Regions from separate parts of the Exiguobacterium sp. s50 genome, predicted to be linked through region 1. Evidence: riboswitches for the same ligand, from Rfam matches in the RefSeq annotation. Region 1 holds a riboswitch; each other region holds the start of a gene.

Region 1 (3,311 bases):
GCCGCCCGTTCGGTCGCGTCAAGACGAGGAGCGTCCCGAGCGGCAGTCCGATCAACGTCGAGATGACGAGTGCGATGCCGGTCATCGTGAGCGTCTGAATCGTCCCCGTCCAAATCAAGTCACCCCAATTTTCCCAAAACTGAAGCATAGTTCGTCACCTCCTTCACTTTCACACCGCTCGCCTCTAAGAAGCGGACGGCTTGGTCGGTCTGGCCCTCATCGCCGTCCAAATGGACGAGTAGATTACCGACGAGACCTCCTTTAAGCTTTTTGATGCCGCCCCCGATGATGTTCGGCAGCAAGCCGAACCGTTTCGTCAATTGGGCGAGCACGGCCTGTTCACTTTGATGGCCGATGAACGACAAGTTGACGAGCGTCCCGTGCGTGCTCAATTCTTCGACGACCTCTTTCGGGACATCGAGGTTCGTCTTCAAGAACTTGCGCGTCGTCGCATGCTGCGGGTCCGAGAACACGTCGAGCACGTCCCCTTCTTCGATGATCCGGCCGGCCTCGATGACCGCGACCCGGTCGCAGATGCGCTCGATGACTTCCATCTCGTGGGTGATCAAGAAAATCGTCAGCCCGAGCTCGCGATTGATGTCGAGAAGCAGGTCGAGAATCGACTCGGTCGTCTCCGGGTCGAGCGCGCTCGTCGCCTCGTCGCTGAGCAGGATGTCCGGCTCATGTGCGAGGGCGCGGGCGATGGCGACACGTTGCTTCTGTCCGCCCGAAAGTTGCTCCGGATAATGTTTCCGATGATCCGTCAATCCGACGATGTCGAGGTACTTGTCGACGCGTTCGCGGATTATCCGCTTATCGAGTCCTTCGAGACGGAGCGGGATGGCGACGTTCTCTTCGACGGTCGCCGTCTTGAGCAGGTTGTAATGTTGGAAGATCATCCCGATGCGATGACGTAGCTTCGAGAGCCCTCGTTTGTCGAGCTTCGTGACGTCCTGTCCTTCGATTTCGACCTGGCCCGACGTCGGGCGTTCGAGCAGGTTGATCATGCGGATGAGCGTGCTCTTTCCTGCCCCGCTTCGGCCGATGATGCCGAAGATCTCGCCTTTCTCGATGGTGAGCGAGACGTCGTCGAGTGCGGTGACAGCACCTTTATTTACCGTGAACGTCTTCGTGATTCCTTTAAGTGCGATCATAGGCCCTCCTTAAAACGCCGGGACGATTGAGCCGTCGAACGTCTCTTCGATGAACGTCCGGACCTCGTCCGAGTGATAATACAATTTGAGCGTCGCGACGACTTCGTCATCCTTGTTGTCGGTACGGACGACGACGTAGTTCGGATACGGGTTGTCGACCGTGTCTTCATGGAACAAGGCGTCCTCGTTGATCGACAGGCCGGCACCCATCGCGAAGTTCGTGTTGATGGCAGCGAGTGCGACTTCCGGGAGCTGGGTCGGGAGCTGCGACGCCTCGAGTTCGATGAATTCAAGGTTGAGCGGGTTCTCGGCGATGTCACGTTTTGTCGCCTTGTCTGTCAATCCTTCTTTGAGCGTGATGAGTCCCGCTGTCTCATAGAGACGGAGCGCGCGTAGCTCGTTCGCCGGGTCGTTCGGGACGGCGACCTTGTCACCTTCTTTCAAGTCCTCGATGTCGGTCAATTTCTCTGAGTAGAGACCCATCGGGAAAGCGACGGTCTTGAACACGTCGTCGATTTTATAGCCTTTATCGGACTTTTGCAGTTCTAGGAATGAGAGCGTCTGATAACTGTTCACGTCGAGGCTGCCCTCGGCGAGCGCCGTGTTCGGCGTATTATAGTCGTTGAACACTTTGATATCGAGTTCGAGGCCGTCTTCGGCCGCGAGTTCTTTCACTTTCTCGGCGATCTGTTGGTGCGGCCCGCCCGTGACGCCGATCGTGAGCGACTCCGTGCTGAGCGCCTCGCTCGCGTCCGATTGTCCGCATGCTGAGAGCGCGATGGCGGCGAGTAGTGATGTTCCTGCAAGTACTGTTTTCTGTTTGATGTTCATTTGTTTTCCTCCTCCAAAATGAAAGCCCGCTACTCATTCAGAGTGGCGGGCACGACAAGTCAAAGTCGGACACGCTCATCTCCCAGACGATTTCGTCTGTTGGAATTAGCACCATGATCATTACGATCTGGTTGCCGGGTTTCACAGGGCCAGTCCCTCCACCACTCTTGATAAGCAATCGGTCTATTAAGTTGTTATCATCTTACTTTTAATTCTTTTAATTGTAAATAGATAATTGTAAATTTTCAAAAATTATTTTCAGAAAATTTTTATCGAGCGGTTCCGGCAACTGTTGCAGCTCGGTCTCCGTCATGACGGAGTCGACGAGGACCGGGATATGCTCAAATCCGACCCCGAGCGTCTCGAGCGTCGTCGGGGCACCGAACCGTTTCAACCAAGCTTCCAAATACGGAGCATCGGCCGAGCGCCGCAAGCGCTCTTGGATGATCAGGCCGAAGCCGACCTTGTCTCCGTGCAAGAATGAGTGGGTCGACTCGAAGCGGCTGAGCGCATTATGGACCGCATGGCCCACGGCGACGCGTGTCCCGGCGTCACCAAATCCACCGACGGCGCCGCCGATGGCGAGCACGTGATCGACCGCGAAGCGGACGTCGTCACTATACGACTCAAAAGCGTGCTCGCTCAATTCAAGTTCGACGAGACGCCCGCACTGCTCGGCCAAGACGAGTCCGGTGTTGACGCCGGCGTCAGCTGAGCTGTCACCACTCAAATAACGGGCCTCGTAAAACTTCGCGACCGTGTCGATGACACCTGCCCGAAAGTATTCATATGGTGAGCGCGAGATGACCCGTGAGTCAACGATGACCCGTTCGATGACGACGCGGAACATGTCGTAGCGGTCGTAGCTCCCGTCCTCCTGATAGACGACGCTGAGCGGTGTGAACGCCGCACAGTTCGAGGCGAGCGTTGGGACGACGATGAGCGGGACGTTCCGTTGATAGGCGACGAGTTTGGCCGTATCGACGAGCTTGCCACCTCCGACGGCGATTAACACGTCGGCGTCCAACGGTTTGAGCCGTTTGACTTCCGAGTCCGTGCACTCCCCGCTGAACCTTGTTGCCGGATAGTCCGCGATGGCCGGAAAGATGGCTCGGACGACGTCATACCCTTTCTGACCGTGCAGGACGTGGGCACGGCGGCCGTCGACTAAGTCATCAAGACGGTCGAGCGCGTCATCGGCGTGGTCATATTCAAGGACGGCCTGACGAATCATGCGCGCACCTCCTCATAGGCGGCAAACAACCGCTCGATTCGTTCGACGGCCTCGTCAATCTTCGGTTCCGGTGAGACGAGGCCGAAGCGGAC
Region 2 (3,311 bases), on a different contig from region 1:
GTAGATTTCCGGCTCGTTCTCGCGCGACAAATTGATCGTCTTCGCGTAGCAACCGCCCTCGATATTGAAGACGCCGTCGGGTGACCAACCGTGCTCGTCATCCCCAATCAAATGGCGTTCCGGGTCGGCCGACAGTGTCGTCTTCCCAGTTCCCGATAGACCGAAGAAAAGGGCCGTCTCGCCGGCGTCCGATACGTTCGCCGAGCAGTGCATCGATAACACATGTTGTTCCGGCAACAAGAAGTTCATGACCGAGAAAATCGATTTTTTAATCTCACCGCCGTATTCTGTTCCCCCGATCAGAATGGTCCGCTTGGCGAATGAGACGAGAATGAACGTTTCGGAGTTCGTCCCGTCGATGACTGGATCGGCCTTATAACTCGGTGCATAGATGACCGTGAAGGGCTCGAAGGCACCTTTCGTCGGCCATTCACGCAAGAACAACTGTTTGGCGAACAAATTGTGCCACGCGTATTCCGTGATGGCACGGACCGGGAGCGTATAGTGCTCGTCTGCCCCCGCAGAAGCCTCGAGATAATAGAGCTTGTCTTTCGTTTCGAGGTGCGTCAACACTTTGTCGAGTAGCGCGGTGAACTTCTCTTCCGCGATCGGTTGGTTGACTGGACCCCAGTCTACTAAATGATTGCTGACTTCATCTTGCACGACGAATTTGTCTTTCGGTGACCGTCCTGTGAATTTCCCGGTACTGACCGATAAAGCCCCGTCTTTCGTCAGTACGCCCTCACCGTTGCGAATGGCTTCTTCCACCAGTTCTGGAACCGTCAAGTTCCGCATCATGTCGGCACCTTTAATTAATTCTTCGATTTTCAGGAGCGTTGTCGCCATCCTGAATCCCACCTTTCCCCTAAATAGATGTGGATGAAATCCGCATACTTCCGCGTTTAATCAGTATGACGTTTTTATTATATGTGACATACTAATCAAAAACAAGCATTTTTTACCCTTTAAAGTAAGCGCTTTCTTACATTGTCATTCTAACATATTCTGTACCAGGTCATAGTACAAAAACCAAAACGGACAAAAAAATGTTTGATATTTCACAAACATAACTATTTGACCGTTTGTGAAAAGTTTGACGAATTCGGTCGATACGCTTGACAGAACGGGGTGTCATTTATATGATGGTCTTCGTAACGGATACTCTTATTCTGAGCGGTGGAGGGAACAAGGCCCTACGAAGCCCAGCAACCGTCCGAGTTTTCATTGTTATTCGGAAAAGGTGCTATCCTGAAGCGAAGCGTAAGCTTCGAACGATAAGAGGGTAAGGAAGAACGATTCAACCTTTCCCATTTGAACATGGCGAGAGGTTTTTTTCATTACCGTCCCAAAGCAACGCGTAAGGGGAACGAGTACCGTCCACACATCACCCTTTATTATAGGAGGTTTTTCGAAATGGCAAACTTGAACCGTCGACTTTTCACTTCGGAGTCCGTCACGGAAGGACATCCGGATAAAATTTGTGACCAAATCTCAGATGCGATTTTGGATGCAATTTTAGCTGAAGATCCAAACGCCCGCGTTGCGGCTGAGACGTCTGTCACAACAGGTCTCGTGCTCGTAGCAGGTGAAATCACAACATCAACTTACGTGGATATCCCGAAAGTTGTTCGTGAAACTGTTCGTGAGATCGGCTACACACGTGCGAAATATGGTTTCGATGCAGAGACTTGTGCTGTCCTCACATCGATCGATGAGCAATCGGTAGACATCGCGCAAGGTGTTGACCAAGCGCTCGAAGCTCGTGAAGGACAAATGACTGAAGAAGAAATCGATGCGATCGGTGCTGGTGACCAAGGTCTCATGTTCGGTTACGCAACAAAAGAGACGCCGGAACTCATGCCGCTCCCGATTTCACTCGCTCACAAATTGTCACGTCGTTTGGCAGAAGTTCGTAAGAACGGCACGCTCGCTTACCTTCGCCCAGACGGTAAGACACAAGTGACAGTCGAATACGACGAAGCGAACAACCCAGTTCGCATCGACACAATCGTCATCTCGACACAACACGCGGAAGACATCACGCTCGAGCAAATCCAAGCTGATTTGAAAGAGCACGTCATCGATGCAGTCATCCCGGCTGAACTCATCGACGCGGACACGAAATACTTCATCAACCCGACTGGCCGCTTCGTAATCGGTGGACCACAAGGGGATGCAGGCCTCACAGGACGCAAAATCATCGTCGATACGTACGGTGGATACGCTCGTCACGGCGGCGGCGCGTTCTCAGGTAAAGATCCTACCAAAGTTGACCGTTCAGCAGCGTATGCAGCTCGTTACGTGGCGAAAAACCTCGTTGCAGCGGGACTTGCTGACAAAGCAGAAGTTCAACTTGCTTACGCAATCGGTGTTGCTCACCCGGTATCGATCGCGGTTGATACGTTCGGCACAGGCAAATTGAGCGAGACTGAGCTCGTCGAACTCATTCGTGAGAACTTCGACCTCCGTCCGGCCGGCATCATCAAGATGCTCGACCTTCGTCGCCCAATCTACAAGCAGACAGCAGCTTACGGCCACTTCGGTCGTACAGACGTTGAACTCCCATGGGAGCAAACGGACAAAGCGGCAGTGCTCGAAGAAGGCGCGAAACGTTTCGCATAAGCATAGAAAAACGACCTTTCACTCGAAAGGTCGTTTTTTTTAGGCTTGCGGCTTGTCTTCAGTTGTTGAGTTCTCTTTGCCAAGTGCCGTATCTTTCGCTTCGACGACTTTCTCGCCGATCGATTGTAAATCCGATTTCGCTTCTTGCGCCGTCCCGACGACTTTGTTCACGTCTTGTTTGACCGTGTCGACTTCACCGGCGACTTTTTCATAGACGTTTTGCACGTCGGTCGCGACGTCTTGAATGACCTCGCTCGCTGCTTTCACTTGACCGATGACTTGTGACGCCGTTCCGGCCGGGTCTTGCTTGACCGTATCGACGAGACCGCCGACCGATGACTTCGCGCTCGAGAACGATTGTTTTGTGTTCTCACGGTTTGACGTACTAAGTAAGGCGAGTAGGCCGCCGACGAGGGCGCCGAGGAGCATCCCAGTTACGACTGTGATTTTTGGACCTCCTGTGTTCGTTTGTTCAAACTGACGGTTCGGATGATTGGCTTGCTCGACTTGTGGATCGTGTTGTAGTTTCGGTTCCATGGTAACACTCCTTTTTGTAAGTTGGCATTGATACTCTTATACCCGACACAAGATGGAAAATAACGTTTTCCTTCATTTCGACATCAAAAAGTAATGAACGGGCAGGATATTTTTTTGCCGATGGGGAATGTTACTACTAGATTGGCCAAAAG
Region 3 (3,311 bases), on a different contig from region 1:
GCGGGAAGTTAAAGGCGATGGCCAATCCTCCGCAAATGAACAACAAGAACGGATAGAACATATACGGCACGAGCGCCGGTGATGCCGTGTTCGTCAGTTCGGCCGCAATGAGAAGCTGTGCCCCGTAAGGCAGCAGACCTTGGACCCCGCACGAGAAGATATCGAGTACACTCGCAGACTTTTTACGTTCGATGTCATAATCGTCGGCGATGTTCGCGGCGAGCGGACCAGCCACGAGAATCGAAATCGTGTTGTTCGCCGTCGCGACGTTTGTCGCACTGACGAGCCCGGCGATGCTCCACTCCGCGCCGGCCCGTCTTTTAATTCGGGACGTGAGCGCGTCACGCAAGTACGTGAGTCCGCCGTTGTGCGAGATGAGTCCGACGAGCCCACCCATGAGCAATGTCAGGAGTGAAATCTCGGCCATGCCCATCATGCCGTCCGCCATGGCGGTGACGTACGTGGTGACGGCTAGACTGCCATCCAATAGACCGATGATGCCGGTCAGGGCGATGCCGCCGAGCAAGACAAGGATGACGTTCATTCCCGTCAAAGCGAGCACGATAACCGCTAGATACGGAATCAACTTATACCATTCAAACGCCGCCGGCTCGATGGTCGATTCTCCGCTCGATAGGGCAGCGAGTAAAATCGTTGTGATGACGGCTGCCGGCAAGACGATCCAAAAGTTGGTCCGGAACTTGTCGCGCATGTTCGTCCGCTGGGTGCGGACGGCTGCAATCGTCGTGTCCGAAATAAACGACAAGTTATCCCCGAACATGGCACCCCCGACGACGGCGGCCGCCGCGATAGCGATATTGACGCCGCTCTCCTCATGGATGCCGAGAGCGATCGGCGCCAGTGCGGCGATCGTCCCGGTCGACGTACCCATCGCCATCGAGATGAAGGCTGCGATGACGAATAGGCCGCTCAATAGGAGCGAGGGCGGTAGTAACGTCAATGCCGCATTGACGGTCGCGTCAATCGCACCGATTGCTTCGGCGACGCTTGAAAACGCACCGGCGAGCAAGAAGATGAACACCATGATGAGGATGCTCGGGTTCCCGGCACCTTGGGCGACGCGTTCGACCGTCTGGGTGACGCTCCCTTTCGTCATCATCGCCGCGACGATGACGGCAATCAAGGCCGCGATCAAGACGGGGAATTTATAAAAGTCGTCATAGTAGATGCCTGCCCCGATAAAGAAGACGAGGAAGACGAGTAAGGGCAAGAGCGCCCATTTGTTAGCTGTTGGTTGTTCCAATCGATTCACCTCATTCATAAAAATAAAAAGAGAGCCTTCTGAAAAAAGGCTCTCTCGACAAGAAACACTTTTTTCATCTTTCGAGCAGACCGCTCGCTGGATTTGGCACAGGTTACCCGCTGCCGAGACGTCATCGGGCCAGTCCCTCAGTCTCTCTTGATAAAAAAGTTGTGATATTTAGTTATAAGACACGTTCCCTAACGTACCTGTTTCAAATCTGCTTGTCAATAGCAAACCCCCACGCGATGAACGTGGGGGCGAGTCAGGTCGTTAAGAAATTATAATGGGCGACGCGGTTGCGACCGGCGTATTTCCCGCCGACGTAGAGCGCGCGGTCGGCGTTACGAATCGTATCGTCAAGACGTTTGTCGCCGAACGACTGAATCGTATCGACACCGATTGAAGCGGTGACGGGTATATCGATTCCGTCGACGTGGAACGGTTTGTTCTCGATTTGTTGACGGATGCGCTCGGCAATCTCGACGGCGGCCTCAACATCACAACGGTTTAAGAGCAAGATGAACTCTTCACCGCCGTAACGGGCGGCAAAGTCTTCGGTGCGGAGCACTTGACGAATGCGGCGACCGAATTCTTGGAGCACACTGTCTCCGACTTGGTGACCGTGCGTGTCGTTGATTTTTTTGAAGAAGTCGATATCGAGCATCGCGACGGAAATCGGATACATCGAGCCGTCCGAGATCTGTTGAATCCCGTATTCATAAAAAGCCCGTGCATTGGCAAGCAGCGTCAAGCTGTCCGTCCGGCTCTCGGTATAGAGGCGGTCGCGTTCATGACAACGACTGATCGTCCGATTGAACGACTTGAGCAGTTTGACAATCTCGCGTTGAATGATGGGCGGATAGCCATAGACGTGCTCGCCCGTCATCACAATCCACGTGCGGATTCCTTCGATTTCCTCGGAACGGACCGAGATGAAGCTATGATAGTCTTCATTAAATTCGTTCGACAGCGGGGCGTCCCATTCGAAGCGCATCTCGTACTCGACCGAGGCTTCGTTCGGATAGGTTGCATCGAGTAATTCAAAGACGACATGGCGATCGATCGGCTGGCGCGTCTTCAAATCAAAGTAAAGTGTGCGATCAAACAGTTTGAACTCGACGTACCCTTCATCGTACTCGTTGAGTCGCTCACATTGACTGAGGAACACTTCGATGGCTTGTGCCTCGCTTTGCGATAGCGATACGGCTTCTTTTGCTTCATCATATTGTTCAATCAACGATTTGAAGGCGTCTTGTCGACCTTTTTGAATGATGAGTCGCTTAATAAAGAACGTGAGTGCGGCGGCGATACTGCTGACGACGAGCAAGTTTGTCTCCCGGAAGAGCGAGGCCGCCAAAATGAAGACGAGACTGACGATATACGTGTAAAACGCGATGCTTAAAAAGTCGCGGACCGGGATGTCGACGCGGAACCACCAGCCGACTTGATACTTTTGGACGACCGTGTTCAAAATGATGGCAATAATCAAACCGGCAAGCGGGAGGAACGATTCTTGGGAATAGAATCCGAGACCGGTCACACCACCAAGTGCCAAGTAGACGCTGGCCGGGATGGCGATTTCCAAAAATGACGTGATGGCATTCCACGGATACGTAAAACGGAACCGTCGAAGCGCGACGCGCGGTTTCAAGTTGACGAACTGGAAGACGAGTAGTCCAATCTGATTGACGAACAGCGCTGTCTCAAAATCAAAGAATAGAAAAATAATTAAGACGATACTTTCTGAAAAGGTAAAGTAGACGCCTTTCCGTTCAATGGAGTCCATTTGAAAAATAATGACGAGCAACGCGATCAAGATGAACGGTAACGGCTCGATGGCCGGCATGTTCAATACGCCTGTAGCGAACAAGATGAGCGTCAAACCGAATAGCATACTCCAAATACTCCAACCAAGGACGGACATCTTGCGGAAATGGTTCATGGTTCCCTCCTATGTGGGAAAAATTCAATTATGTATGGTAGGAGATTCGGCACAATCACGCCTGAGTCCTGCCTATCCATCATAATGGCGGAATTCTAGCATTGA
Region 4 (3,311 bases), on a different contig from region 1:
GAGCAGGAACGCCCCGATGCCTCCAGCGACGACGATGACCGTCATCGGCAAGACGAGCACCGTGTATGTCTTCAAGCGTGGCGACAACTGCATGACGAGGAACGTCGCGAGAGCGGCCGTCACACCAGCCGTGATGACGTCACCGATTCCGGCCATGAGGAACGCGCCTTCCTCGATGCGGATGGCGCCACTTCCGACCTGGGTCGCGATGCCGATCGTCCCGGCCTCGAGCGCCGATCGTCCGAACTGCATGGCGACGGCGACACCGATGATGACCGGTAAGAGGCGCATCGCAATCGTCGTCGCATCTAAGATGAACTGCAAGGACGGAAAATAAGGCAAGATGGCTTTCGTTAATTCACCGAGCAAAGCGCTCGGGATGAGGGCAATGAGAATGGCAAGACTGAGGCCGTTCAAGACGTTCATTAAAAATTGTTTTCCGGTAAGCTTCTCTTCCGTCATTGGGGATTCACCTGTCCTTTTCTACTGGTTTGCTGTTATGTACAAAAGCGATAAAGTTAATGACCATACTATGCCTCTTTCTGCCGAGCGTCAACCAGAAATGTTGAAATGTTCAGAATTTTCCATTTGAGCACAACTTTTGAACCGACTGGGCCGGATTCATATACTTAGAAGAGAGGTGAGCAAAATGATGACAGACGGATTCTTATATATATACGCCCCAATGTGCGGTACATGCGCCGTGGCTGAGCGGATGCTCTCGGTCGTCGAGGCGGTCGACCCAGAATTGAAGATTGAAAAACGCGATGCCAACTTTATCCCGAACGAGCTCGAGGCATATCAGGTTATGAGTGTCCCGGCGCTATTGAAGCTAGAGAATGGCCAAGTTCGCAATCGTTTGTACGCGTTTCAAAACGTCCAGCACGTCCTATCTTTCGTTAAATGAGATAGGATGATTAGAATAATCTGAAAATTTTAAATAATCAGTTGACACAGAAAGTTCACGAATGATATATTCATTACAACATCTTACTTGAACACAACATAGGACGAGATTTTCCCGTCATCAAGACGTTTTCGAACAACCGCTGCATGAGCTTACGCGATTTCAGGTGGACCTTCCCTTCGATTGTCCCCCAAAAAAATCAAGCGTCGGGGCACCGGTCGCGTAATTGCATGGTCCGTTCGAAGACCGAGTGATGGTTGGGTAAAAATCCCCCATATAAGGATGAATGCTCTGATCGGGCAAAAGAGGTTCATCTATGGGTTGTCCTTCAGTGACTCAAGGTGCTACGTTCTGTGTCATCCTCGGATGGCACCTTTTTTTATTTTGCTGAAAAAAATAGTTTGACATGAAAATAATGTGTCGCTATGATAAAGCTAATCAAATACGCAACCACTCTTATCAAGAGAGGCTGAGGGACTGGCCCTATGACGCCCAGCAACCGCGGAGCAATCCGAAATGGTGCTAATTCCAGCAAGGTGTATACCTTGGAAGATGAGAGCAATCGTTGTCCGTACGATAAAGTACGCACGTTTGCTCAAACGTGCGTACTTTTTTTGTTGTCAGGAGGGAAATGGATTGATTCAATTACGCAATGTGGCCAAATGGTTCGACACGAAAAACGGTCGGGTCCAGGCGGTCGATGATGTGTCGCTTACAATCGAAAGCGGCGAAATTTTTGGAATAATCGGATATTCAGGTGCGGGGAAGTCGACGCTCATCCGCTTGCTCAACCGACTCGAGGCACCGTCAAGCGGTGAAATCGTGGTCGCCGGCAGCGAGCTGACGAAACTCACACCAAAGGAACTACGCGGGGTACGTAAAAACGTCTCGATGGTGTTCCAACACTTCAACTTGTTATGGTCGCGCACAGTCGCTGAGAATATCAGCTTCCCGCTCGAACTCATCGGGGTACCGGCGAGCGAGCGCAAACGCCGCGTTCAAGAACTCGTCGAACTCGTCGGCCTCGCCGGACGAGAAGATAGCTATCCGTCACAGCTATCGGGCGGCCAAAAGCAGCGAGTCGGGATAGCCCGTGCGCTCGCTACGAATCCAGAAGTGCTCCTCTGCGATGAAGCGACGAGCGCACTCGACCCGAAGACGACGGATTCGATTCTCGAACTGCTCGTCAGCATCAACAAGAAACTCGGTTTGACGATCGTCCTCATCACCCATGAGATGCACGTCATCCAAAAGATTTGTCACCGTGTCGCCGTCATGGAGGCCGGAAAGGTCGTCGAGACCGGGCAAGTCGCCGACGTGTTCCAACACCCGAAACAGCCAATCACGAAAGAGTTCGTCAAACAGATCGGCGCGGTCGAAGACATGTCGCTAACGTTCGAACATTTGAAAGCTCGTTATCCGAGCGGTCAAATCGTCAAGCTCAAATTCTTGAACGAGACGGCCGAACAACCGATTCTGTCGGAAGTGTTGAAGCAGCATGACATCGGCTTCAACATCATCGGCGGAAACGTGACGCAGTCACAAGTCGGTGCCCTCGGGACATTATTCATCCAATTGATCGGAGAGCCGGCTGAAGTCGAGCGGGCCATCGCCTCAATCCGATCACAGGCAGTGGAAGTGGAGGTAGAAAGCGATGTTTCCTAATGTAGATTGGCAAGTCATGTTAGAACAGACGTGGGAGACGCTCTATATGACGCTCGTCGCCGGAGCCGCGACGTTCGTCATCGGTCTCGCCCTCGGGATGCTCCTATATGTCACAAACGAGCCGCTCATGATGAAGAACCGTCCGATTTACACGGTCATCAGCGCGGTCGTCAACATCTTCCGGTCAATCCCGTTCATCATTTTGATTATCTTGCTCATCCCGTTCACGTTACTCGTCGTCGGGACGATGCTCGGGTCAACGGCAGCACTGCCGGCACTGATCATCGGTGCGGCCCCGTTCTATGCTCGGATGGTCGAGCTCGCGCTTCGCGAAGTCGACCGCGGCGTCATCGAGGCGGCTGAGTCGATGGGTGCGACAAAATGGCAGATCGTCTATAAAGTATTGTTCCCAGAAGCATTGCCGGCCATCGTGTCAGGCATCACGGTCACGATCGTCGCGATCGTCGGTTACACGGCGATGGCAGGGGTCGTCGGCGGTGGAGGACTCGGGAACTTGGCGTTCCTCGAAGGCTTCCAGCGTTCACAAAGTGACGTCACGTTCGTCGCGACCGTCTTAATCTTGGTCATCGTCTTCGTCATTCAGTTCATCGGCGATCGACTCGTATCTGTAATTGATAAGCGTTCTGCTTAATCTAAATAGAAAATTTGGAGGGGTTTTATAATGAAATCATGGAAAACAGTACTCGGTTTAACGGCAGCTTCAGCACTTACGATTCTC

The links. A riboswitch is a leader RNA that binds a small molecule or an ion and turns the genes downstream of it on or off. The one in region 1 is predicted to bind S-adenosylmethionine.
Region 2: linked by a shared signal. The riboswitch ahead of metK (methionine adenosyltransferase) and the one ahead of KNP68_RS13375 (MetQ/NlpA family ABC transporter substrate-binding protein) in region 1 are both predicted to bind S-adenosylmethionine.
Region 3: linked by a shared signal. The riboswitch ahead of KNP68_RS08470 (Na+/H+ antiporter NhaC family protein) and the one ahead of KNP68_RS13375 (MetQ/NlpA family ABC transporter substrate-binding protein) in region 1 are both predicted to bind S-adenosylmethionine.
Region 4: linked by a shared signal. The riboswitch ahead of KNP68_RS06650 (methionine ABC transporter ATP-binding protein) and the one ahead of KNP68_RS13375 (MetQ/NlpA family ABC transporter substrate-binding protein) in region 1 are both predicted to bind S-adenosylmethionine.

What each region holds. Positions count from the first base shown of each region.
Region 1 covers NZ_JACSLP010000011.1:19,314-22,624, reverse strand. The annotation lists gene KNP68_RS13385 (methionine ABC transporter permease) at 1-148, opposite strand, end outside; gene KNP68_RS13380 (methionine ABC transporter ATP-binding protein) at 120-1,154, opposite strand; gene KNP68_RS13375 (MetQ/NlpA family ABC transporter substrate-binding protein) at 1,164-1,985, opposite strand; SAM riboswitch class I at 2,058-2,162, opposite strand; gene KNP68_RS13370 (iron-containing alcohol dehydrogenase family protein) at 2,203-3,219, opposite strand; gene KNP68_RS13365 (aminotransferase class I/II-fold pyridoxal phosphate-dependent enzyme) at 3,216-3,311, opposite strand, start outside.
Region 2 covers NZ_JACSLP010000001.1:411,507-414,817, reverse strand. The annotation lists gene pckA (phosphoenolpyruvate carboxykinase (ATP)) at 1-846, opposite strand, end outside; SAM riboswitch class I at 1,162-1,281, shown strand; gene metK (methionine adenosyltransferase) at 1,414-2,622, shown strand; gene KNP68_RS02130 (hypothetical protein) at 2,662-3,159, opposite strand.
Region 3 covers NZ_JACSLP010000005.1:43,302-46,612, reverse strand. The annotation lists gene KNP68_RS08470 (Na+/H+ antiporter NhaC family protein) at 1-1,282, opposite strand, end outside; SAM riboswitch class I at 1,335-1,430, opposite strand; gene KNP68_RS08465 (GGDEF domain-containing protein) at 1,527-3,206, opposite strand.
Region 4 covers NZ_JACSLP010000004.1:19,156-22,466, reverse strand. The annotation lists gene KNP68_RS06660 (PTS sugar transporter subunit IIC) at 1-462, opposite strand, end outside; gene KNP68_RS06655 (thioredoxin family protein) at 650-907, shown strand; SAM riboswitch class I at 1,361-1,466, shown strand; gene KNP68_RS06650 (methionine ABC transporter ATP-binding protein) at 1,544-2,572, shown strand; gene KNP68_RS06645 (methionine ABC transporter permease) at 2,562-3,224, shown strand; gene KNP68_RS06640 (MetQ/NlpA family ABC transporter substrate-binding protein) at 3,255-3,311, shown strand, end outside.